DNA from 3 places in the Nonomuraea sp. NPDC050663 genome. Region 2 is predicted to be linked to each of the others. Evidence: riboswitches for the same ligand, from Rfam matches in the RefSeq annotation. Region 2 holds a riboswitch; each other region holds the start of a gene.
The links. A riboswitch is a leader RNA that binds a small molecule or an ion and turns the genes downstream of it on or off. The one in region 2 is predicted to bind cyclic di-AMP.

Region 1 (6,812 bases), on a different contig from region 2:
CGACGACACCCCCGCGCGCCGCCGTACGAGCGGGAAGAGCAGGAACAGCAGACCCGCGCCGAACGCGGCGCCCAGCCCGCCGATCAGCGTGCCGTGCAGCACATCGTTGGTCTTGGCGTGCCCCAGCTCGTGGGCGACCACCAGTTCGACCTCGTCCTCGGGGGCCTTGAGCAGCGTGTCGTAGACGACGATGCGGCGCGTGGCGCCGAAGCCGGAGACGTAGGCGTTCAGGGCGGTGGTGCGGCGTGAGGCGTCGGCGATGAGCACGTCCTCGACCGGCACGCCGTCGCGCTGGGCCATGGCGAGCAGGTCGGTCCTGAGCTTGCTCGGCGGCATCGAGCGGAAGTCGTTGAAGAGCGGCTCGAAGACCAGCGGGTAGACGAAGGAGGCGAGCAGCGTGAAGGCGAACGCCCCGGCGGCGGCCGGAATCCACCACCGCTTCAGGCGTCTGGCCAGAGCCACCAGGACGACGATCATGATGCCGAGCATCACGACGCGCACCGCGATGTTCTTCAGCCGGTCGGCGCTCCAGGAGGCCCAGTTCTGCGTGGACAGGCCGAAGTCGCGCAGCTGGACTTCGTACCACATGCCCAGGGGCCAGCGCAGGACCTCGACGATCGCGGTGAGCACCAGGACGGCCAGCAGCACCTGGAGCCACCAGGGGCCCTTCAGGCGGGCCAGGGCCCCGCGGCCGAAGGGCGTGGCGACGAGGATCCCGGCGAACAGGATCGTCAGGCCCAGGGAGAGGTAGGAGGGCGTGCTGACGGCCGCGTCGAAGGCCTGGGAGCGGGCGATCTCGGCGGCGGTGAAGTCGCGGGCGGGGTCGGGCTGCACGGTCAGCGGCAGGAGCTGCCAGGGCGTGGTGAAGCCGACGACCGCCACGATCGCCGCGCCCAGCACGGCCAGCGCGATGCCCGCCTCCCTCCGCAGCCCTGGCCGCGTGTTGCCCGCGCCGGACAGGCCGGTGCCGTCTGGCGCCGCCTCGCCCGCCTCGGGCCCGGCGTCCTGCCGCTCGCTCATCCCGCTCCCCCTTCGAGCTGCTCGCGCAGATAAGCGCGCCATCGGGTGGTGAAGTCGCCGAAGGGCGACAAATCCGCGTCACCCTCCAGGGCATCACGGTAGAGCCTCACCAGCCGTTCCTCGCCGAACTCGGCCGCGATCATGCGGCAGGCGAGCCACGACTCCTGGTAGGCCTGCGCCAGCCGGGTCCCGCCGGGGGCGAACGCCTCCGGGCCGGGCAGCCTGTGCGGCACGTGCCCCGCGCGCACCTCCGCCGCCAGCTCGGCGGCGGCGACGGGCACGGGCAGCCCCGCGTCGCGGTAGGCGACGTAGTCGGCCAGGCCTTCCCGCAGCCACAGCGGCGCCCGGCCGGTGCCCGCGGCCACGTGGGTGAGCTCGTGGGCCAGCACCACGTCGCGGCCCGTCGGGGAGAGCGTGGCGAAGGTGGAGGGGACGACGATGACCCTGCCCCGGTCGGCCAGCGCGGCGAGCCCGTCGACGGCGCCGGTGCGGGCCAGCGCCGCGGCCCCGGCGTCGGAGGCGGGGACGACGATCAGGGGGCGCACCGGCGTCCCGAGAACCGCTCCGACCCTGACCGCCGCCCGGTCGGCCCTGCGGGCCAGATCGCCGAGCATGCCGTACGGCACGCTCCGGCCGATCACGGTGGAGCGCTCGCCCCTGGCGAAGACGGCGTCGGGGAAGTAGAGGGACAGACCCGTGGGCGCCGCGGCCGTCGCGGTCACGGTGAGGAGCGCGAGCGCTGCTGCTCTGCGGCTCACCTGGACGGACACCCTCGCAAGGGTATCCGGGCGGCGGCCGGACAGCGCGAAGGCCCCGGCCTGGGTAGGGCCGGGGCCTTCGTGCGCGGGGTCAGCCGCCCGGACGCACCGCGCCCGCGAACGACCGCTTACGCCAGCCGTCCACCTTCTCGATGCGCACGGTCTTGCCCGTGCTGGGCGAGTGGATCATCCTGCCGTTGCCGACATACATGCCCACGTGCCCGCGACCGCTGAAGAACATCAGGTCGCCGGGGCGCAGGTTGCGCCACGACACCTTCGTGCGGATGCGCGCGTACTGGCTGTGCGTCACGCGGGGGATCTTCACCCCGGCCTTCCTCCAGGAGAACTGGACGAGGCCGGAGCAATCGAACGAGCCGGGACCGGTGCCGCCGTAGCGGTACGGGTCACCCAGCTGGGCCTTGGCGGTGGCGACGGCCTTGGAGGCCCTCACCTTCTGCCTGGCGGCCCTGGCCGCACGCGCGCTCATCGTGACCTTGGCGGTCTTGGCGGTGGTGACGGCCTGGGTGCCTGCCGGCACTGCCTGCACCTGAACCGGCCGCGTGGAGGCGGCGGCGGGAGCGGTGTGGGTGACGGCCAGTCCTGTGGTCAGGACGACTCCACCCATGGCAAGGCACGACAGACGGGGGATTCGACGGGTAGACAGTGTGTCTCCTTGGGACTTCCACGAACGCCTACCGGGTTAGCTGACGGATTCGGGCGTGGAAGTCGCCCTACGGCACGGTGACGCGCCGACTCACCCCAGTACCTTGGGTCCCCGGTTCCGCGCCTCCTGGCTGCGCGGATTCGGCAAGCGGATCTCTATCTGTCCAGATCGGCGGCATTGGGGCGGCCGATGCGTGAAATGCGACGACATGGCTTGAGCGCCGCGAGGCCAGAAGGTACTCGGGTCGTGAGGGCAGGGCAAAGCGAACGTAAAGAGTCAGAATTTCGACGCCTAACAGTCAGGGCGTCAACTCCTGATAAATCCGTGGAACGTTACCAAGATGTGAGCCTCGTCACAGTCGCCTCCTCACAGCGACGGTCAAGTCACTCCTGTCACATATGTCACACCAGTTCGTAGATCGCGTAGCCGAAGCCGTCGAGCCGCGCCCCCTCCGCGCCCGATCCGAAGATCAGCCGCCCCTGAGGCGGATCGATCGGCGCGGCGGCGGGAGCGGCCCCCGGATTGACGGCGATCAGGAACCTGCCCCGGCGGTAGACGAGCGGGTATCCGGCGTGCAGCACCTCGACCTCTCCCGAGGTGCCCAGCTCCGGGTTGGCGCGTCGCAGGGCGATCAGGTCGCGCACGGTGTGCAGCAGCGAGCCCGGGTCGGCGCGCTGGTCGGCCACGTTGGGGCGGTCGGGCGAGGGGTCGGCGGGCAGGTAGGTGACGGCCGGGTCGGCCTTGTCCCACTGCATCGGGGTGCGCGAGCCCGCCCGGTTGTAGTCGGGGGTGATCTGGCTGCCCTCGAGGTCCGGCAGGCCGGGCACGTAGCGCATGCCGATCTCGTCGCCGTAGTAGATCGCCGGCAGCGTCGGCCAGGTCAGCAGGAAGGTGTAGGCGGCGCGCAGCTGCTCCGCCGTGCGGGCGCCGCTGGCCAGGCGCGGCCAGTCGTGGTTGGAGGTCGGCAGCGAGATGTGCCCGCTGCCCCCGATGACCTCGACGGCCTCGCGCCACTCCGCCAGGAAGTCCTCGGGCGAGCCGAGACCGGCCGCGTCGAAGAAGCACGACTCGACCTTCGCCCAGCGGGTCTTGACGGCGCCGTTGTCCCAGAGCGAGCGGAAGGCCATGCCGGAGAAGTGCAGGAAGAAGTCGGCGTGGAAGCCGCCGGGCACGGCGACCTTGGGGTCGCTCCACTCGCTGAGCAGGACCGCCTCCGGGTGCCGCCGGTCGATCCAGCCCCGCAGCTCGCGCCAGAGCTTGGCGGTCTCGACGCGGTCGGGGTCGTCCTTGACCAGCGAGGCGGCCATGTCCACCCGGAAGCCCGACACGCCGAGGTCGATCCAGTGGGTCATGATGTCGCGCAGTTCCTGCCGGTTGCGCCTGGGGCCCTCGGCGTCGACCGGCTGCCGCCAGGGCTCGGCGGGGTCGGTGCGGGCGTAGCCGAAGTTCAGCGCGGGCTGGAAGGAGAAGAAGTTGGGCAGGTAGGAGCCGGGACGGCTGCCGGGCGAGGGCACGAATCCGGCGACCTGGCTCTCCGACCAGATGTAGCGGTCGTCCGTGGGGTCGTCCGCGGCGGCGCGGAACCACGCGTGCTGGTCGGAGGTGTGCCCGGCGACGAGGTCGAGCAGGACGCGGATGCCCTTGCTCCTGGCGGACTCGACGAGCCTGACCATGTCGTCCTGCGTGCCGTACCTGCGGTCGACGATGCGGTAGTCGCGCACGTCGTAGCCCGCGTCGCCCATCGGGGAGTCGAAGCAGGGGTTGAGCCAGACGGCGTCGACGCCGAGCCAGGCGAGGTACTCCAGGCGGGATTCCAGGCCCGCCAGGTCGCCGATGCCATCGCCGTTGCCGTCGGCGAAGCTCTGGGGGTAGATCTGGTACAGCACTGCGTCACGCAGCCAGTCGGTCATGGGTGGCCTCGCGATCAAAGGGGGACATATCCCGCCAGCATCCCCCGACGAGGCCCGCTGTAACCGGTCGGCCGAGGGGATGTCGATCGTGCGGGCCCGCTACGGCCGTACGGCTCCGACGAGCGGTCTGCCGTAGTCGGACAGGGACACGACCTTGACCACGTCACCGGTCTGCGGCGCGTGGACGATCTTCCCGTCGCCCGCGTAGAGGCTGACGTGGCCGAGTCCCTCGCTGAAGATGAGGTCGCCGGGCTGCAGGGAGTTCAGGTCGACCATGCGGTTGTTGGTCTTGCCCCAGTTCCACTGGTCCCAGGTGGTGCGGGGCAGGTCGACGCCGCCCTGGCGCCAGGAGGCCTGGGTGAGCCCCGAGCAGTCGTAGCCGCCCGGGCCGGTGCCGCCGAACTGGTAGGGCTTGCCGACCTGGGCGTAGGCGAAGGACAGGGCGGCGGCGGCGTTGCCGGTGGCGGGGCCGGTGTACTTGATGCCGGCGCTGTTGGGGTCGCCGACCCGGTAGGCGCCGAGCCGCACGAGCAGGGCCTTCTGCTGCTTGATGAGCTTGAGCACCTCGGCGCGCTCGGCGGCGGTGCTGTCACGGTGCTTGTCGGCCTCGGCGAGGGCGGCCTGGGCCGCGTCACGCTTGGCCTTGAGCCCGCGGTTCTCCGCGTCGAACTGCTGCAGGCGCTGGGCGCGCTCGCCGGTGATCTGGCTGGACAAGGCCATGCCGTTGAGCAGGAGCGTGGGGTCGTCGCCGCCCATCATGGCGGGCCAGGAGACGACCGTGGTGCCCATCCGGTAGGTGTCGGCGGCCATCTGGGTGACCTGGCCGCGCAGCCCGGCGACGGTGGCCAGCTTCTCCTTGTAGGTGCCGTTGAGCTTGGTGTAGCGGCCGCGGGCCGTACGGTACTCCTCAGCGGCCTTGTTGTAGCGGTCCACGACCTTGTCGGCCTTGTCGTTCAGCTTCTCCAGGCGGGCCTTGGCCTGTTTGATCGTGGGTCTGGGATCGGCCATGGCCCCACCGGGATGCATCAGCAACACCCCCGCCGCCAACGCGGCGGCCAGCGGCACCCGGCCCAACCTCACAGCTTCGCCTCCCAGTGATCACGCCTGGGGCGAAATAGTACAGAAGTGGCGGATGGGAAAACCCACCTTCGCCCGATTTGTAACCTAAGCCCGTCCGAGCCTGCGCAGCAGCAATGCCGACGAAACGGGTCTGGCTGACATTTTCCGCACCGAATCGGCCACCTCGCGGTCGGAGGAGACCACGGCCACGGCCCGGCCGGCCGGTTCGGCCCGCACGAGCTGGCGGATCATGTCGTCGGCGATCTGGCCGGGCGGGCTGAAGATCACCCGGACGCCGCGCGGCGCGTTGACCGCGACGTGCGAGTTGAGCTCGGCGCCGTCGAAGACCACGGTGACCTCGATGCGCGTCTGCGCGACCAGGCCGGCCAGCGCCGTCATCAGGCGGGCCCGCTGGTCGGCCAGGGTGAGGGTGCCGTAGCCGGTCTTGGTGACGTTGTAGCCGTCGATGATCAGGTGCACCTGGGGCAGGGCGAGGATCTGGTCGAGCAGCTGCGGGTCGTCGTCGGCCAGGGCACGCGCGGGCACGCGCACGCCACCGCCCTCGGCGCTCGCGCCGACCACGGAGTCGGCGGGCCGGTGGATGGTCGTGGGCAGCGCCAGCTCCCTGCGCAGGCCGGCCGAGGCGTCCTGCAGCGCGTCGAGCAGCACGCGGATGCGGGCGTCCTCGATGCTGCGGCCCTCGCGCGCGGCCCGGCGCGAGGCCTCCAGCTGCCTCTCGACGTCGGCCAGGCGCTCCTTGAGACGGCGCACCTCGGCCTCCAGCGCGCCGGAGGCGGCCGCCTTCGACTCCAGGGCGGCGTGCGCCTCGTGGTCGAGCTCGGCGGCGCGGTGGTCGGCCGCCTTGGCGCGCCCGCGCGCGTCGTGGAGCTTGCGCCGCAGGTCGGCGTTCTCGGCGCGGGCGGCCTTGAGCTGCTCGCGCACCCGCTCGATCTCCTCCTTGGAGGCGGCCTTCTGCGCCGCCAGCTGCTCGCGCAGGCGCGTGACGGTCTGCTCCTGCGCGCTGCCCTCGGCGGCGGCGGCCACCTGCTCCAGGTCGGCGCGGGCGGCCTCGACCATGTCGGGCCAGCCGGGCGGGCGCATGAGGTAGGCGGCAGCGGCGACCACGACCGGGTCGGCGGCGGGCGGCACGGTGCCCTCGGCGAGGCTGGCGGCCAGCTCGGGCCAGCCCTTCTCGACCGCCTCCGCGACCGCCTCGCGGAACTCCTTGTCGTTCTCGAGCTGCGCGGCGATGGGAGCGCTGCCCAGCTTGGCGCGCTTGCGCGGGTCGAACTTCGCGATGTTGCGCAGGGGCGGCGGGACGAGCGCAGAGGGCATCGACCCGAGCACCTGAGCCGCCAGGTCCACCACGTTGAGCCGAACTTGCTCAGGAAGCGGACGAGA
Region 2 (6,812 bases):
TCCCACTTGCCGGAGTTCTCCTCACCGGAGTTGCCGGAGATCACACCGCGCATCCAGCTCGGGCACGCCATGGCGGCGAAGCCGCCGGTCTTCTGGGCGGCGTTCCACGGGTCGCTCCAGGCCTCGAGCTTGGCCGACAGGCCGCCCTCGCTGATCTGCTGGACGGTGTCGAACGCCGACTTGACGGCCGGGTTGGTGTCGACGACCAGCTTGTTCTCCTTGTCGAAGTAGGAGAGCCCGCCGTTCTTGCCCGCCTCCTGGGTCAGGATGGCGTTGAAGACGGTGACGGGGCCGTCGATGAAGCCGACCTTCGGCAGCTTGGCCTTGAAGTCCTGGCCGGTCTTGATGAAGCTCGCCCAGTCCGGCCAGAGCTTGCTGACCTCTTCGCGGTCGGTGGGCAGGCCGGCCTTCTCGAACAGGTCCTTGCGGTAGCACATGGCCAGGCCGCCGACGTCGGTGCCGAGCGCGAAGAGCTTGCCGTCGGCGTTGACGCCGGTGTTCCACTTCCACTCGGGGAACTCGGCCTTGCGGGCGTCGAGGCCGTACTGGGCCAGGTCGGCGAAGTACTGCGGGCGGGCGGCCATGAGGCCCATGGCCATCTCGTCGATGCCGATGATGTCACCGGCGCCGCTGCCGGCCTCGAGCCACTGCAGCACCTGCGGCAGGTAGTCGTTCTCGAAGTTCTCGGCGACGTTGTCGTACTTGATCTGGATGTTCGGGTTCTTGGCGTTCCACTCCTTGACCGCCTCGCTGTACCCGAAGTTCTTGCCACCGCCGAAGGTCTGCAGCGTGATGGTGACCGGCTCGGCCGGGGCGCTGGCGCCCTGGCTGGCGCCGGACTGGGCGTTCGTCGACGGAGCTTCGGAGCTGCCGCAGGCGGTGACGGTCAGGAAGGTGGCCAGGCTCGCGGCAGCGAGAAGCGTGCCGCGGTGCGTGGACTTCGACATTCCAAGCCCCTCTCATAGGACTTCAGGTTCATGGGATGGCGCCACCGCGAACCGATCCCCGAGCCTCGCGGTGTCCTTGGGAGCGCTCCCACAAAGGGTGGGGGAAGTCGGGGATGTGCGTCAATGTGTCGCAACGTAACTGTTACATGCGGGTCACCACGCCCTGATTAGCGGGGTGAAGCCTGACCTGCGGTGTTGCTGGGAGCGCTCCCATCTGCGGCGGAAAAATCCACCTCCCCAGCGACCGTCGCGGGGCGTTTCATGAGCTCGCAACGCGCCGCCGTACACCCTGCGTGAGCGCGTCGAGCAAGGTCACCAGGGCCTCGCGCTCGGCGGGCGGCAGGTCCGCCACCAGCGCGGCCTCGCGGCCGAGCACCTGGTCAACCGAGCTCTCCACCAGCGCGTGGCCCTGCGCCGTCAGCGCGACCTCGACGCTGCGCCGCCCGTCACCGGGCGTGCGGACCACCAGGCCCTGCTCCTCTGCGCGGGCCACCCGCTGGGAGATCGCGCCCGCCGTCACGAGCGTGCGGGCCGCCAGCTCGCGCGTGCCCAGCCGGTACGGCGGGCCGGAACGGCGCAGCGTCGACAGCAGGTCGAGCGTGGCCGAGTCGACGCCCGCCTGCCTCAGCACCCGGGCGCGGTCGTCGGCGAACAGCTTGGCCAGGCGCAGGATGGGGGTGACGATCTCGATCGAGCCGGTGGGGGTGCCGGGACGCTCGCGCTCCCATGCCTGCGCGATCTGGCGCGGCGAGATGGTCATGGGGGTGGGCCTCCGGGTGTGTGTTACGTTGCCGTCTTACGTTTAGGGCTAAACATACAGGAGGGGTCATGACGCGTGTGGTGCTTGTCACCGGAGGCGGCACGGGGATCGGGAGGGCGGTGGCGGCCCGGTTCGTGGCGGAGGGGGCCCGCGTGGTCATCACGGGCCGGCGGGCGGACCGCTTGGAGGCGGCTGTGGGAGAACTGGCCGCCCTTGGCGCGACGGGCGAGGGCGCCGACGAGGTGAGGGACGCGGCGGGTGGCCAAGCGGGCGGCCGGGTGATGAGCGTCGTGTGTGACGCCGCGGATCCCGCGCAGGTGGCCGCGCTGGCGGCTCGCGTCGGGGCGCTGGACGTGCTGGTGAACGCGGCCGGTGGCCTGCCCGAGCCGCGGCCCGCGGTGACGGGCACGGACCGCGACGGGACCGGGGGCGCCGAGGGGGAGCGGCTGGCCGGGGTGCGGTACCAGTGGGAGTCGGCCATGGCGCAGAACGTGCTGACCGCCGTCCTCACCACCGCCGCCTTCGAGCACCGGCTGAGGCCCGGCGCCTCGGTCATCAGCATCGGCTCGATCGCCGCCGAGCGTCGCGGCGGCTCCTACGGCGCCGCGAAGGCCGCCCTGGCGGCGTGGAACGCCTTCCAGTCAGCGGCCCTGGGCCCGCGTGGCATCACCTGCAACGTGGTCGCACCCGGCTACATCGAGGCGACGGAGTTCTTCCGCGACGGCCTCACCGATGAGCGGCGCGCGCTCCTGATCGAGGAGACGCACGACAAGCGGCCGGGCACTCCCGACGATCTCGCGCGGACGGTGTTCTTCCTCGCCTCCGCGGGGGCCCGCCACATCACCGGCCAGACCCTGCATGTCAACGGAGGCGCTCACACCACGCGCTAGGGGGAGGGGGCTCTTACTTGCCGTAGGACGGGTAACCGTACCCGACGACCTGCGACTTGGGGCGCACCCGCTGCTCGACCTTGCCGTTGCCGGTGTTGCCCTCGACGGTGGTGATGGTGCCGTCGCCGTTGTCCTTCTCGACGAAGCCGACGTGCTGGATGGAGCCGAGGCTCTTGCTGCCGCTCCAGGAGAAGAAGACGACGGAGCCGGGCTTGGCGGTGGTGCCCCAGCGCTTGTTGGCCTTGAACCAGTTGGCGTAGGTCGGGGTGTAGGCGTCCCAGCCGATGGTGGTGCGGCCGCCGGTCTGCTCGCCGACCCAGGAGACGAACATCGCGCACCAGGCGGCGTTCAGGTAGGCGGTGCGGTTGCCGCCGTCGCGGGCGACGGTCTCGGCGGCGCGCTTGGACTTGGAGTACCAGTCCTGGAACTTGGTGCCGCCGCCGCTGGAGTTCTCCCTGACGCCGATCTGCTGCTTGGCCAGCGACAGGACCTTGGTGACGGACGGCATGGAGGGGGCGGCCTTGCCCGGGGAGCCCTCGACGGGGGCTGCGGCCCGGACGCCGGAGGCCACCGCGGCGGTGCCGAGGTCGAGCTTGGGCGAGAGCGCCTTGAGGGCGGCGACGTCGGTGGTGTCGATTCCGTTGTCCGCGTGGGCGGGGGCCACGCCGAAGCCGGCGGCGAAGACGCTGGCCGTGAGGGCGGCGGAAATGTAGTGAACCTTGGTCGGACGAACTCGGCGGTGCTTAGCCATGGAAGGGGGACTCCTCGCTTCATACCGCTTACCGGGTTAGCTGACGGGCTCGGACGTGAAGCTGTCCTAGATCGGAGGGCCGATCATTCGCCCCGGTGGGACTGAGTGGGTCCCCGGTTCCGCAGGATGCGGATTCAGCGGTCGCAGGCTTGTGACCTGCGAATAGGTGGTCAGGCAACGTCCGGGTAGCCCGGACGTGCCCAAAAGGTAATACATCAGGCAAGGAGATTACAAATCCGTAAACGCGCAGGTCACGGGATGCCCGTAATTTAGCCGAATTGCGCCGGGTCGGGACCAAGTCGCGTCGCGGTGTTGAGCGCCCCGATGGCGGCCATGTCCTCCGGGTCGAGGATGAAGCCGAAGACGTCGAAGTTCTCCTTGATCCGCGCCGGGGTGACCGACTTGGGGATGACGACGTTGCCGAGCTGGATGTGCCAGCGGAGCACGATCTGCGCGGGGGTGCGCCCGTGCTTGGCGCCGAGCTTGGCCAGCGCGGGATCGTCGAGCAGGCCGCGCCCCTGGCCGAGGGGGCTCCAGGCCTCGGTGAGGATGCCGTTGGCCTCGTGGAAGGCGCGCAGCTCCGGCTGCGGGAAGTTCGGGTGCAGCTCGATCTGGTTGATCGACGGCACGATCTCCGTCTCGTTCATCAGCCGCTCCAGCGCGGGGATCGTGAAGTTGGAGACGCCGATCGCGCGCACCCTCCCGGAACGGTAAAGCCGCTCCAAACCCTTCCACGCCTCGACATAGCGATCCTGGGAGGGCGCAGGCCAGTGGATCAGGAAGAGGTCGAGGTGGTCGAGGCCGAGCCGCGTCAGGCTCTCCTCGAACGCCTCCTCGGCCCGGTGGTGCTCGTCGTTCCAGAGCTTGGTGGTGATGAAGAGCTTCTCGCGTGCGATCCCGGACGAGCGTACGGCCCGGCCCACGCCCTCCTCGTTACCGTAGATCTTCGCGGTGTCGATGCTGCGGTAGCCGGCCTGCAGGGCCAGGCTCACCGCCTCCTCCGCCTCCCCGGCGGGCACCTGCCACACGCCGTAGCCGAGCTGGGGTATCTGGACACCGTCGGTGTTGAGCAGCAGTGAGTTCATGAGTCCATTGTTCACCGTGCGTTACCGGCGGCTTCAGCCGGGCGGTCTACTGTCGGGCAGCGGTGAACAGCAAGCGGGAGACGGCGTGGGTGGAGTCGCCGCTCCAGATGATCTGCGCCGTCGAGGCCCATCACGCGGGGCTGCTCGGCGGCTCCACGCTGATCGTGCCCAGGGCCGGCCAGCGGGCGCTGAAGGCGACCCGCAGGGAGCTGCTCAGGCTGGGCCTCCCCGACGGGCTGGAGCTGGGCGAACCGCGCGAGCGCATGCCGGGCGGCATCGGCGTCGTCGGCGACGCCTTCTCCGGCAGGGTGCAGCTGCGCTGGCTGCTGTCGCGCGACCCGCGAGCCGTCGTCGTGGACGACGGCCTGGCCACGATCCGCCTGCTCGAACTGCTGGCCGACCCGAAGGTCAGGCCGCTGCTGCGGGCCAGGGCGACACCAGGACGGCTGCGCGCCGCGCTCGGGCTCCTGGTCGCCCACCGGATCCGCCGCAACCGCCGCAACGTCACCGTCTTCACGGCGCTCGACGCGGGCGAGGATCTCGCGCAAGCCGTCCACAAGGCCGGATTCGCCCTGGTCCCGCATGACTTCGCCTGGTTGCGGGCGCAGCCGCTGCGCGAGCCGGGCCCGCCCGAGCGCACCGTCGTCCTGGGCACCTCCCTGGTCCGCAACGGTCTCGTGCACCGCGACCGCTACCTGCGCTGGATCACCGGCCTGGCCGAGCAGGAGCCGCTGGCCTACTTCCCGCACCGTCGCGAGGACCCCGTCGACCTGGCCGTGATCCGCGAGCGCCCCGGCGTCACCATGCACGAACCCGGCGTGCCCGCCGAGCTGAGCCTGCGCGGTCTGGCCGCCGACCAGCGGGTCGTGAGCCTGCCCTCGACCGCCATCAGCTCCCTGCGCGTGCTGCTCAGCCCGCGCGGCGTCGCCGTCGAGGGCGTCGACGTGCCCGACGACTGGTGGACCAGCAGGGCCGCGCCCGCACTCCGATCCCATCTCACTGGAGCAGCTCGTTGAAGATCCTGGCCGTGGCCGACTCGGACTCCTACCTCAAGTGGGCGGCCAGCCTGCTCGACGACCTCCCGTCCGGGTGCCGCACCGAGCTGGCCGTGATCCGTACGCCCATCGTGCCCTCCGCCGAGCAGATCGCCGCCGCCGTCGGCGGGCGTCCCGCACCGCCGGTGCTGTCCGCGCGCTCGCTCCGGCGTACGGCCGAGCGCATGCGGCCCGACGCGGTGCTCGTCGCGTGCACGGGGCCCGTGGTGGACGTCCTGGTGTCGGAGGTGCTGAAGGGCCTGGGCGCGGTCTTCGTCACCGGCCTGCCCGGCATCGCGGTGCCCGCCACCGAGAAGGCCTGGCTGTTCCGCAGCGGCTGCGACCTGTTCGTCGCGCACAGCGGGCGTGAGGTGGCCGAGTTCGAGGAGATCGGGCGGCGGCTGGGCGGGGGAGGATCGGTGGGCCTGGCCAGGCTCCCGTTCCTGCGCACCGCCGTACCCGCCGGCGGGCAGGGAGGGAGCGCCTCCAAGGTGGTCTTCGCGACGCAGGCCAAGGTGCCCGTGGCCCGCGAGGAGCGCGAGCGGATCCTGCTCGCGCTGGCCGAGCTCGCCGCCGCCCGGCCGGAGCTCGAGGTGGTGGTCAAGCTGCGGGCTCTGGAGGGGGAGCGGCAGACGCACAACGAACGCCACCCCTACCAGCGGCTCTGGCGCGAGCTGGGCGAGCCGGGCAGGCTCGGCTTCGCCGCCGGCCCGATGAGCGAGCACCTGGCCGGGGCGGCGGGCTTCGTCACCGTCAGCTCCACCGCCGCGCTGGAGGCGATCGCCTGGCGGGTGCCGTCGCTGGTCCTCGACGACTTCGGCGTCAGCGCCGAGATGATCAACCTGGTGTTCGAGGGCAGCGGCCTGCTCGGCAACCTCGGCGACCTGGCGCGCGGCGACTTCCGCACGCCGCTGCCCGGGTGGTGCGACAAGAACTACTTCCAGCAGGAGAGCACCTGGGTGGGGCTGATGACGGCGCTGGTCGCCGGGCCGCGCACGCAGCCGCGCTCGCTCCTGCATGGCCCGGCCCACGAGGCGGCCCGCAGACGCGCCAGGCTGCGCGTCGAGGTGCCGCCACGCCTGCTGCGCGTCGGCTACCGCGCCAAACGCCGCCTGCGCCGCGCCCTGAGCTGACCCGGCGCCCTTCGGCGGGCGAATCGCCCTCGGATGGGGCGGCTCGCGGCGTGGACGACCTCGAGGACGTCTTCGAGGGTGGGCGCCGAAGCGGCCCGAGCAGGCCTCACATCGGCTTGCGGTAGCGCGGCATGCGCCTGACCACCCGATAGCCGACCCCCTCGTACAACGCCACGCTGTCGTGCGGGTTGTCGAGCCCGGTCGACAACAGC
Region 3 (6,812 bases), on a different contig from region 2:
GTCGTCCTCGGCGCGGTCAGCATCGCGGTCACCGTCAGCGGCCTGTTCGTCCTGCTGGTGCTCAACGCCTTCCTTTCCTCGCGGTCCGGCACGCCGGCGTACGGCCAGGCGCAGGTGGAGGTGCTGCGCGAGGTGCTGCTGGTGTGGACGGTCGTCCTGCTCGGCCTGGCGGCCGTCAACGCGCTCGTCATCACCTGGGCGACCGTCCTCGACAACCGCCGCTCCTCGGCCCTGGCCCGCGCGCTGGGCGCGACTCCGCGCGACGTCAGTACGGCGATGGCGGCGGCGCAGGTGCTCCCGGCTCTCGTGGGGGCGGCGCTGGGGGTCTTCCCCGGAGGGTTCGCCCTCTTCGGCATGATCAATCTGATCACCGGAGGCGACGGCGCCAGGGTCACGCTGCCCTCGATCCCCGTGCTGTTCGCGCTGGTGGCGGCGGCCGTGCTCGCGGTGGCGCTGCTCACCAGCGTCCCCGCTCTCCTCGGATCGCGGCGTCCCGTGGCAGAATCCCTGCGCGGCTGAACGGATCACACCTCACATTCCGGGCGGCAGCGTCGTCGTATGGATGACGGTCCACACCCGGATACGGAGTCACCTGTGATGTTGCGAATCGTGATCGTTCTGCAGACCCTGGCCCTCTTCGCCGCGCCGATCACCGCGGGCCTGCTGCTCACCACCCCCCACGGGCACACCCTGCACAGCATGTCGTCGTACACGGTGTTCGTCGTGGCCGTCGTGCACGTCGTCGCCGCGGTCCTGGCATGGCGTCCCGGTGGCGGCTCGCCCAAGCCGATCATGCACGCGACCGGCTTCCTGCTGATCGTGTCGGCGCAGGTGGCGCTGGGTCTCGCGGGCGCGACGGCCGTCCACGTCCCCCTGGGCGTGCTGCTGTTCGGCGTCAGCCTCGTGCAGGCCAGCCGGCTGTGGCCGAGGCGTGAGCAGTCCGCCGCGGCTCCCGCCGCCGACGTGCGCACCCCGGCGGCGTCGCGTGGCTGAGCCGACGAACACCCCGTACGACCCGATCATCGCCGAGCGGCGCCAGCTCACCAACCTCGCCTACCGGCTGCTCGGCTCGCTGGCCGACGCGGAGGACGTCGTCCAGGAGACCTACATCCGCTGGTACGCCCTGCCCGAGGACAAACGCGAGGCCATCGGGACTCCGGGCGCCTGGCTGATGAAGGTCGCGGGGCGGATCTGCCTCGACATGCTCGGCTCGGCCCGCGCCAGGCGCGAACGCTACGTGGGGGAGTGGATCCCGGAACCGGTGCCCGCGCCCGCGGAGTGGACAGGGGCGCCGTCCGGCGAGACCGTCGCCGACCCGGCCGACCGCATCACCCTCGACGAGTCGATCAACATGGCCCTGCTCGTCGTGCTCGACTCGATGACCCCGGCGGAACGGGTCGCCTTCATCCTCCACGACGTCTTCCGCTACTCCTTCGCCGAGGTCGCCGACATCGTCGGGCGCAGCGACGCCGCCTGCCGCCAGCTGGCCACTTCGGCGCGGCGGCGGCTGCGCGACGCCCAGGTCGCCTCCTCCGCCCCCACGGCCCGGCGCGCCGCCGTCGTCAGGGACTTCAAGCAGGCATGGGAGGCCAAGAACATCGAGGCGCTCGTCGGCCTGCTCGACCCCGACGCGACCGTGGTCGCCGACGGCGGCGGCCTGGTCAGCGCGGCGCTCCATCCGATCGAGGGGCGCGAGCAGGTGGTGCGTTTCGCGCTCGGGCTGGCCGGCCGCGCACCGGGCCTGACCCTGGTGGAGAGTACGGTCAACGGGCAGCCCGGACTGGTGGCGCAGAACGACGGGGTCACGGTGGCGGTGATCGCCTTCGAGATCACGGACGACCAGGTGACCCGCATGTGGGCCGTCCGCAACCCCGACAAGCTCCGCGCGTGGACCCGGGGAGCCAGGCGGCCGGAGTAGGGCGTTCAGGCGATCTTGACGATCGTCTTGCCCCTGGCGCCGCCCGCGCGGTTGCGGGTGACGGCGGCGGGGGCCTGCTCCAGCGACACCTCGGCGTCGATCCGCACGCCGTACAGCCCCGCGTCGATGAGCGAGGCGAGCGTCTCCAGGAGCGAGGCGCTGGAGGTGTTGGTGAAGTTGACCGCCCTGACGGAGCGCTCCGTCAGGGAGCCCACGTCCGCGACCCCCTGGGTGGTCAGCGCGGCGCCTCCCGGCCTGACGAGGTCGGCGGCGGCCGCGAAGCCCGACGCGTCCTGGACGAGGTCGAAGAGGATGTCGACGCCCTCCGGGTGCAGGGCGCGCACGGAGGCGACCACGGGGCCCGCGAGGTGGTCGACGGTCTCGGCCGCGCCGTACTCCCGCATGAGGGGCGCCATGTCGGCCCCCGCGGTGACGATCACGTGGGCGCCGAGGGTCGAGGCGAACTGCGTGATTCCCTGGCCGACCCCGCCGGTGGCGCCGATGATCAGGACCTTCTGGCCCGCGGTGACGCGGGCGCTGTCCACCAGGTTGTAGGCGGTCATGGAGGCGATCGGGACGGCGGCGGCGTTCGGCAGCGGCAGGGAGCGGGGCGCGAGCGCGACGGAGCCCGCCTTGGTGACGGCGTACTCGGCATAGGAGCCGCCGCCCGAGGCCAGGTCCATGAACTGGCCGTAGACGGCGTCGCCCGGCCGTACGACATCCACCCCTTCGCCCACGGCCTCGACCACTCCTGAGCCGTCGACGCCCATGATCAGCGGGAAGTGGTGGGGCGCGGAGTCCTTGAGCATCCCGTCGGCGACCTTCCAGTCGAACGGGTTGAGCCCGGCGCCGCTGAGCCGTACGAGGACCTGACCGGGGCCAGGGGCGGGCTTCGGCACTTCCATCAGTTCTGGGCTCGCCCCGAAGCGGGACACGGCGACAGCTTTCATGCATCCCATGAAAACAAAGGGGATCCAGCGGCCGGAAAGCCGGGTTGGACCTGGCATTTCATCACCATTAGAGGTAGATCTTTTGCCCGATTTATGGGATTAGTTTGGCAATTGACCGTTTCTTGGCCTACTGTCCATGGAGTCAGGCAGACGCCGAGTCCCGCACCGAGCGGGAGCCGGGGACCCACTTATCTGGGGTGAATCCGACCAGCGAGTCGGTAGGGCATCTCCACGCCCGAACCCGTCAGCTAACCCGGTAGGCGAGATGGAGAGGAACACGCCCGTGCATCACCTTTCAGTCGCAGCGGTATCCGGGAACTGAGTCCCGCCTTTTAACGATCTTTTGCGCCTCGCGTAGCGACCGTCCGGCACAGAGCCCGGCTACGCCCATCTGATCAGGCGCCTTTCCCCATCCCCGCACAAAAGGATTCAGCTTTTCATGGCACCCCGCATTGGCATGCGTACGTTCACCCTGCTCACCTCCGGCGTCCTGGCCGGTCTCATGACCCTCTCGGTCCCCGCTCACGCCGACGTCGAGATGACTCCGGTGGCCAAGCAGGAGCAGAAGCAGATGCTGCTCAAGGGCTCCACCACCGCCTCGTACTACTGGGACGACGGCTCCGGCCGCAACGGCGACACGGGCCTGCCCGCCAGTGGCCACCCCATGCAGAAGGGCCTCGCCGCGAGCCCCAGCTGGCCGCTCATGACCGAGGGCTACGTGATCTACAAGGGCAAGAAGGCGCCGTTCTTCGTCGGCGACCGCGGCCCCGGCACCCCCTCCAACCGCGGCATCATGCTCGACCTGGACGCCAAGACCTTCGCCTACCTGATGGGCGGCAGCTTCAACACCAGCAGCCTGACCGTCAGCGGTGTCGGCGGCCAGGGCCACGCGAAGGTGGAGTACGTCATCACCAAGTGGGGCAACGGTTCCGGCAAGAAGAACCACCCCGTGGCCTTCTCCACCGGCGCCTACGGCCGCAAGGACGGCAACCCGGCCAAGCCGCTGCCGCTGAGCGCCGCGCAGACCGCCGCCAAGGCCGCCGCCGAGGCGGGCAAGAAGGCCGACGCCGCCAAGGCCGCCGCGCCCAAGCCGGCCGAGAAGTCCGACGAGGACACCACCGTCGCCGCGGCTTCGGCCGAGGCGCCCCCGGTGTCGAACATGGCCGCCAAGGAGAACATCGACGGCTCCTCCGACACCAACGCCGCCGGCCTCGTGCTGGTGGGCGGGCTGGCGGTGCTGGGCGGCGGCCTCTTCCTGGGCCGCGACCGCATCAAGAAGCTCGCCAAGCGCTGAGCCTGCACGGACCAAAGGGGACGTCCCGCTGAATCCCCCTTTCAGCGGGCCGTCCCCTTTACCTCGTGCGAACAGAATGACATTCTGTTCGCGTGACCATGAGCGCGAAAGCCAATGGCCTGGAACTGGCCTACGACAGCTTCGGCACCCCCGGCGACCGCCCGCTCCTGCTCATCATGGGACTCGGCTCCCAGATGATCATGTGGGACGAGGCCTTCTGCGAGCTGCTGGCCGAGCAGGGCCACCACGTGGTGCGCTTCGACAACCGCGACGTGGGCCTGTCGACCCACCTGCACGAAGCGGGCGTCCCCGATCTGGGCGCCGCGCTCTCGGGCAACGCGCAGTCGCCGTACCTGCTCGCCGACATGGCGCTCGACACCGTCGGCCTGCTCGACGCGCTGGGCTGGCCCGCCGCCCACGTGGTGGGCGTCTCGATGGGCGGCATGATCGCCCAGGAGCTCACGATCAACCACCCCGACCGCGTGCTCTCCCTCACCTCGATCATGTCCACGCCCGGCAAGGCGGGACCGCCCACCCCCGAGGCGAGCGCCGCGCTGTTCTCCCCGCCGGCCCCCGACCGCGCCACCGCCGTCGACCGCGCGCTCGCCGTCTGGTCGGTGATCGGATCGCCCGGCTACGAGCCGGACCGCGAACGCATCGTCAAGCTATCCGGCCTCGCCTACGACCGCGCCTACGACCCGGCCGGCACCACCCGCCAGCTCGTGGCCATCCTGGCCTCCGGCGACAGGACCGAGCGCCTCGCCGAGGTGGACAAGCCCACCCTCGTCCTCCACGGCGAGGCCGATCCGCTGATCCAGGTGGACGGCGGCAAGGCCACCGCCGCCGCCGTCCCGGGAGCGCGGCTGATCACCTTCCCCGGCATGGGCCATGACCTGCCGCGCCCGCTCTGGGAGCGGTTCGTCACGGAGATCACCCGGCTGACCCGCGGATAGGTCAGACCTCGAGCTTCTCCTCGATCACCTTCAGCTGGTGACGGGCGAGGGCCAGGTTGGCACGGCCGCGGTCGAGGGCCAGGTAGAGGAACAGGCCCTTGCCCCCGCGGCCGGTCATCGGCCGGATGATGTGGTAGTGCGTCGACAGCGTGATGAGGATGTCCTCGATGGCGTCCTTGAGGCCGAGGGTGTCCATCGTTCGCATCTTGGCCTTGACGACCTCGGTGTTGCCGGCGGCCGCGACCTGCAGGTCCAGCTCCTTCGAGCCGCCCAGCACGCCGAGAGCCATGCCGCTGCCGTAGTCGACCACGCACGCTCCCAGTGCGCCGTCGATGGCCATCATCTCCTTGAGGGAGACGTCCATGCTTGCCATCACTTTCCTCCAGATTCGGATGCGATGGCGGCCAGCTTCGCCGCCGTCTTCCTGCCCTCCAGCCGCAGCAGCCCGAGATTGGCCCCGGGCTCGGCGACGACTGCGAGGACGATCGTGGGGCCCGCCGCGTAGAACGCGGCGAAGCCTGCGCTCCCGGAGACCACCGTCTCCTCGAGAGCGCCCTTTCCGATGAGGCTGAGCATGCGCCTGCTGAGCGCGAGCAGGGCCGAGGAGAGCGCGGCGGTCTGCTCGGCGCTCTGGAAGCCCGACTCGCAGGCCAGCACCAGGCCGTCGACCGAGCAGGCGATGCCGCTGCCTATGCCAGGAGTGCGCTCGCGCAGGAGGATGAGCTCCTTCAGCACCTCTTCGCGCAGCTCCATCGATGGTCTCCTTCTGAAGGGGAGGAACCTCACGCCAGCTCCTCCAACGCCTTCCTGAGCCGTAGCAGCACATCCAGGTCGGTCGGGACGTGGGGCTCGGCGGGCAGATCCGTCCGCACCCGCCTGGGCAGGGACGCGGCCCGCTGGACCTCGTGCACCAGCAGCCCGGCCGCCGCCAGTTGCCGTACGGCGAGCAGCACCTTGGCCGCCGGGCGCCCCAGCTGCCTGGCCAGCGTCAGCGGTGTCGCCTCGCCGTCGGCGTTCAGGAGCACCTCCCACTGGAGGGAGGTGATCATCACCCTGTCGCCAGGCAGCCGCCGTACCGGGACGACCGGTGCGGCGTCGAGCTCCGCCGAAGACCAGGCCCGCTCCAACTCCGCTCGCCTCCTGCCGGACTCTCTGATCAGCGTGGACACCTCGAAGAACCACTGCGGTCCCAGCCAGTGCTCGGCGTCGGGCACGAACTTGGGCCGCGGGCTCTTGACGGGTAACAGGAAGAAGGCGGCGTCGAGCGTCGCCGTCAACGCGCAGTACTGCAGCTCGGCCTTGCTCAGCACGCCGTCGTCGACCAGGCGCTGCCCGCCGTCCTTCTGCGCGCTGCGCAGCTCGACCTCGCTGACGCGCCCGCCGGCGGTCAGGATCTCCTCGAACCGGATCGCGCTCGCGCACTCCATGAAGGTCACCCGGCCCCCGGCCAGGTAGACCGCGCCCTGGCGGCCGACCCGGAGCACGCCGGAGGCACCTTCCATGGCCAGACCGGTCAGCAGGCTGTCGAGGGCGGGCATCGATTACAGGTCCAGCCGCGAGGAGATCGCGTGCAGGAGGTGCCTGGCCAGGGCCAGGTTGGATCGCTCCAGGTCCAGATGGAGGTAGATGACCAGGGGGCCGTCGAATCGGGTCTCCAGCGGCCGGAACAGGTGATAGCCCTGGTCGCTGACGACGAT

Region 1: another riboswitch for cyclic di-AMP. It lies ahead of ACIBH1_RS08080 (C40 family peptidase); the one in region 2 lies ahead of ACIBH1_RS22705 (CHAP domain-containing protein).
Region 3: another riboswitch for cyclic di-AMP. It lies ahead of ACIBH1_RS14785 (hypothetical protein); the one in region 2 lies ahead of ACIBH1_RS22705 (CHAP domain-containing protein).

Annotation. Positions count from the first base shown of each region.
Region 1 covers NZ_JBITGL010000002.1:713,584-720,395, reverse strand. The annotation lists gene ACIBH1_RS08090 (M48 family metallopeptidase) at 1-1,020, opposite strand, end outside; gene ACIBH1_RS08085 (hypothetical protein) at 1,017-1,790, opposite strand; gene ACIBH1_RS08080 (C40 family peptidase) at 1,870-2,403, opposite strand; cyclic di-AMP (ydaO/yuaA leader) riboswitch at 2,453-2,598, opposite strand; gene ACIBH1_RS08075 (alpha-amylase family glycosyl hydrolase) at 2,844-4,352, opposite strand; gene ACIBH1_RS08070 (NlpC/P60 family protein) at 4,452-5,432, opposite strand; gene ACIBH1_RS08065 (NYN domain-containing protein) at 5,517-6,812, opposite strand, start outside.
Region 2 covers NZ_JBITGL010000007.1:11,195-18,006, forward strand. The annotation lists gene ACIBH1_RS22690 (ABC transporter substrate-binding protein) at 1-947, opposite strand, end outside; gene ACIBH1_RS22695 (MarR family winged helix-turn-helix transcriptional regulator) at 1,207-1,707, opposite strand; gene ACIBH1_RS22700 (SDR family NAD(P)-dependent oxidoreductase) at 1,776-2,597, shown strand; gene ACIBH1_RS22705 (CHAP domain-containing protein) at 2,611-3,348, opposite strand; cyclic di-AMP (ydaO/yuaA leader) riboswitch at 3,359-3,498, opposite strand; gene ACIBH1_RS22710 (aldo/keto reductase) at 3,618-4,433, opposite strand; gene ACIBH1_RS22715 (hypothetical protein) at 4,496-5,449, shown strand; gene ACIBH1_RS22720 (DUF6716 putative glycosyltransferase) at 5,446-6,600, shown strand; gene ACIBH1_RS22725 (GNAT family N-acetyltransferase) at 6,707-6,812, opposite strand, start outside.
Region 3 covers NZ_JBITGL010000004.1:317,908-324,719, reverse strand. The annotation lists gene ACIBH1_RS14805 (FtsX-like permease family protein) at 1-519, shown strand, start outside; gene ACIBH1_RS14800 (hypothetical protein) at 610-993, shown strand; gene sigJ (RNA polymerase sigma factor SigJ) at 986-1,918, shown strand; gene ACIBH1_RS14790 (NADP-dependent oxidoreductase) at 1,924-2,868, opposite strand; cyclic di-AMP (ydaO/yuaA leader) riboswitch at 3,010-3,146, shown strand; gene ACIBH1_RS14785 (hypothetical protein) at 3,308-4,162, shown strand; gene ACIBH1_RS14780 (alpha/beta fold hydrolase) at 4,261-5,115, shown strand; gene ACIBH1_RS14775 (hypothetical protein) at 5,117-5,488, opposite strand; gene ACIBH1_RS14770 (roadblock/LC7 domain-containing protein) at 5,488-5,868, opposite strand; gene ACIBH1_RS14765 (hypothetical protein) at 5,898-6,653, opposite strand; gene ACIBH1_RS14760 (roadblock/LC7 domain-containing protein) at 6,657-6,812, opposite strand, start outside.